DNA from 2 places in the Providencia sp. UF-224 genome. Region 2 is predicted to be linked to the other one. Evidence: predicted binding sites of a transcription regulator. Region 2 holds the regulator's gene; the other holds the start of a gene.
What was found. The regulator ArgR, encoded in region 2, controls arginine synthesis, uptake and breakdown. The targets are predictions, from matches to a motif close to ANTGAATAAAAATACANT.
Positions count from the first base shown of each region.

Region 1 (2,211 bases), on a different contig from region 2:
GACACGTACCTTAAGTGGAATAAACACATCTTCATTACGCGTCATATATGCACGCATTTTGGGGTCTTTATCAATCAACGCTTTTAAGCGCCGTGCAATTTGCAAGACAACATCTTTTTCACGTGTTTTATATTTCCCTATCGCACCGGGGTCTTCCCCACCATGTCCAGGGTCAATCATAATGATAATCGGGCGATCCGTCCCAGCCTTACCTGGTTTCTTCGCTTGTACTGGCATACTTTCTTCGAGGTCGCCTTTATTGTAGTCCTCGAGTAATGCTAACAGTGGATCATCACTGGTATCTACACCTTTACCCGGATAGAAATCAAGGACTAAGCGGTGTTTAAACTCCCCAACAGGCGACATAGTAAAGAATTGCGGGGTCACTTTATTTTTCACTTCAAAAACAAGGCGTACGGTTTTAGGGTCAAATTGCCCCACCCTAACCAATTTGAGGTAAGGGTCACGCGTTTGAATTTGAGTTCCCATCTGTTTAAGGACGTTATTTAACTGTACGCCCTCAAGATCAACAACGATACGCTCCGGGTTATTTAGTACAAACTGGCGATACTTTAGCGGAACACTCGATTCAAGCGTTACTCGAGTGTAACTCGACGCTGGCCAAATACGCACAGCAATCACGCTGCTATTCGCAGAAAAACCGAATGGGCTGACGCTCAGTAACATAACTGCGGCGGCGCCTTGGATAAAACGGCGCTTAGATGGGCTGTGATCTTGCTGACTCATCAATAATTCCGAACCTAGAACTGAAAAATAAAATGATTTTAGACTATAAGCCAATTATTTGGCTAGAAATAAGCACTCTAACGAATCATGTGCTCCCTGTCATTAATAATACACATTTATATTTAAAGATATGTAACCCATAAAAATATATTTGTTATTTTTTTATTCCATCTTTTACTTGATATTTTTTGCCAAAAAGAATAAAAATACATAATTAACGAATAAAAATTCACTTAAGAGGGTTGTTATGAAAGAGCGCAGCACCGAGTTGGTTGATGAATTTCGCCATTCGGTACCTTATATAAACGCCCACCGCGGCAAAAATTTCATTATTATGCTTGGTGGTGAAGCGATTGCGCATGAAAATTTTCCAAGCATTGTCAATGACATAGGGTTATTACATAGCTTAGGGATCCGAATTATTGTGGTCTACGGCGCTCGCCCGCAGATTGAAGATATTTTAGCGGAACACAAATACGATGCGGTTTACCATAAACATACTCGTGTAACTGATTCAAATACACTTGAATATGTTAAACAGGCATCTGGCGCGTTACAACTTGATATTACTGCACGTTTATCAATGAGCTTAAGTAATACACCATTGCAAGGCGCCCACATTAATGTGGTCAGTGGTAATTTTGTCATTGCACAACCGCTTGGCGTTGATGATGGCGTTGATTACTGCCACAGTGGCAGAATCCGCCGCATAAACGAAGAAGCTATCAATAATCAGTTAGATAATGGTTCTATTGTTTTAATTGGCCCTGTTGCTGTTTCTGTAACAGGGGAGAGTTTTAATCTCACTTCAGAAGAAATTGCAACTCAGCTAGCCGTGAAAATGAAAGCGGAGAAACTCATCGGGTTCTGTTCTTCTCAAGGTGTTGTAGACAAAGATGGCAATATCTTATCTGAATTATTCCCTAATGAGGCAGAGAACCGAATCCAAGAACTTGAGTCTGAAGGAGATTACTACTCAGGAACTGTGCGTTTCTTGCGTGGTGCAGCAAAAGCCTGTCGCCGTGGAGTACGCCGTAGTCACCTTTTAAGCTACCAAGAAAACGGGGCTCTTATCCAAGAATTGTTCTCTCGTGACGGTATCGGTACGCAGATTGTAATGGAAAGTGCTGAACAAATTCGTCGTGCAAATATCAATGATATTGGGGGTATTTTAGAGTTAATTCGACCATTAGAGCAGCAAGGTATACTTGTTCGTCGTTCACGTGAACAACTCGAAATGGAAATCGATAAATTCACGATTATTGAACGAGACAATTTAGTAATAGCTTGCGCCGCCCTTTACCCATATCCTGAAGAAAAATTAGGGGAAATGGCTTGTGTGGCCGTTCATCCAGACTACCGCAGTTCTGCTCGCGGAGAGGAATTGCTTCACCGTGTTGCGGTACAAGCAAAACAATTTGGCTTAGAAAAATTATTCGTGTTGACGACACGCAGTATCCACTG
Region 1 covers NZ_JBSICC010000018.1:56,569-58,779, forward strand. Annotated here, with positions in the region: gene amiC (N-acetylmuramoyl-L-alanine amidase AmiC) at 1-747, opposite strand, end outside; gene argA (amino-acid N-acetyltransferase) at 995-2,211, shown strand, end outside.
Region 1: the regulator ArgR is predicted to act here: its motif matches at 964-981, upstream of argA (amino-acid N-acetyltransferase).

Region 2 (2,211 bases):
TAATGTGGTCACACCGAATAAACGGTTTTTGTCGTATACACCGGCTTTTTTCAGAACTTCAGCAGCGATTGCAACGGTGGTGTTCACTGGGTTAGTGATGATACCGATTAATGCTTTCGGGCAAGTTTCTGCAATTTGTTGAACCAGGTTACGAACGATGCCTGCGTTGATGTTAAACAGGTCTGAACGGTCCATGCCTGGTTTACGCGCAACACCCGCAGAGATAAGAACAATATCTGCACCTTTAAGAGCAGGTTTCGCATCTTCACCCGCAAAACCCGTCACTTTAACATCCGTTGGGATGTGACTTAAGTCAGCAGCAACACCTGGAGTAACCGGTGCGATGTCGTAGAGGGAGAGTTCTGAACCGGCTGGAAGCTGGTTTTTGAGAAGAAGGGCGAGAGCCTGACCGATACCACCTGCTGCACCTAGGACTGCAACTTTCATTCTGAAACTCCTTAATTTGTACTTTAAAAAGATATCACTTTATTTGTTTATACACTCAACACATTACGTATAAAAAACAATTTCTTAACAGATAGAGAGAGAGTTTAACGCTAGAGAATTTGTCGACTAATTGCCATCATTCTAAACAAATTCCTTATCTGTTAATGAGATAACGGGCACTTTTTTAACAAATAGTTTTTCTCACTATTGCTTTTCGCACAATAAGTGGTTTTTCCTGTTCATTATTCAAGCAAAAACCATTTTGTTAACAATAAAGTTACAACTTTTATAAGCTAAATTCATTGATCTATTATGCTAATGTTTAATACTAACTATTTAAGATAAATTAACCATTCACGCTGAAAACGGAATAACATAAAACCTTAAAGGTTCCGTTATCATTGATTATTAAATCATCATAACGCAATTTTGTTGCATAAAAATGCACTTTTACGGATAATACAACTTAGTTTAATGCCGATGAATGGGTTAATTATGCGCACTCCGTCTAAACAAGAAGACTTAGTTAAGGCTTTTAAAGCCCTACTCAAAGAAGAAAAATTTAGCTCTCAGGCTGAAATTGTCACGGCTTTGCAGGAAGAAGGCTACGAAAACATTAATCAATCTAAAATTTCCAGAATGCTCACCAAGTTTGGTGCCGTTCGCACTCGTAATGCGAAAATGGAAATGGTGTATTGCCTGCCAGCTGAGCCCGGTGTGCCGACAGCCACCAGCCCATTGAAAAACCTCGTTTTGGATATCGATTACAACCCATCGGTTGTGGTGATTCGAACCAGCCCAGGTGCAGCCCAATTAATTGCTCGCTTACTGGATTCATTAGGTAAAGCAGAAGGCATTTTAGGCAGTATTGCTGGGGATGATACAATATTCTCTACACCTGCGAATAACTTCACGACAAAAGAGCTATACGAAGCAATTTTAGCGTTGTTCGAACAAGAGCTCTAAGTTACATCAATCGCTTGATGTAACACTAAGGGGGAAAAGCATCGACTTTCCCTCTTTTTATTTAAGCCAAAGATTAGGGGCTCTACCGTGCTATTCGACATTTTTCGCAATATTGTGCATTACGGCTTTCATTTTTTGATGCCCATTTTGTTTGCATATCTGTTTTGGCGAAAAAACTGGAAGTTAGCTGCGTTGATTATGATTGCGACGATGGCGATCGATTTAGACCACTTACTAGCAACCCCTATTTTCGACCCTGAGCGTTGTGGTATTGGCTTCCACCCTCTTCATTCCCTCTGGGCTGCGATTGCCTATGTTGTATTGCTGTTTATGCCATCGTGGAAACTCAAAGCAGTGGCGGTCGGGTGCTTGTTCCATCTTTTTACCGATTCCCTCGATTGCTATATGGGCAGCTTAAAAAAAGAAATGAATAGCCCAGTGACATTAAGCTGGGTGATAGACCAATGCCCATTCAACACATCAGACATAAAAAAACCCCAGCTATCTTAATGAACACTGGGGTCTATCTAACCTATTATCTGTAGGCTAACTTACTCATCCACTTCAGTTTCTGCTTTGGCTTTTAAGCCTGCCAGCAATTTCCCATGGATGCCTTCAAAACCACCGTTGCTCATCACGAGGATATGGTCACCGGGCTGCGCAGTCTCAATCACCATATTGGTTAGGGCCTCAATATCCGCACTCCAGCGAGCAGGTTGCACGCATTTCTCAGCGATGTCAGTCACCATCCACGGAATATTCGCCGGTTGGAATAAAAAGACTTCATCAGCACGGCCT
Region 2 covers NZ_JBSICC010000017.1:39,180-41,390, reverse strand. Annotated here, with positions in the region: gene mdh (malate dehydrogenase) at 1-447, opposite strand, end outside; gene argR (transcriptional regulator ArgR) at 943-1,413, shown strand; gene AC4IFO_RS15555 (DUF6122 family protein) at 1,501-1,923, shown strand; gene mpl (UDP-N-acetylmuramate:L-alanyl-gamma-D-glutamyl-meso-diaminopimelate ligase) at 1,965-2,211, opposite strand, start outside.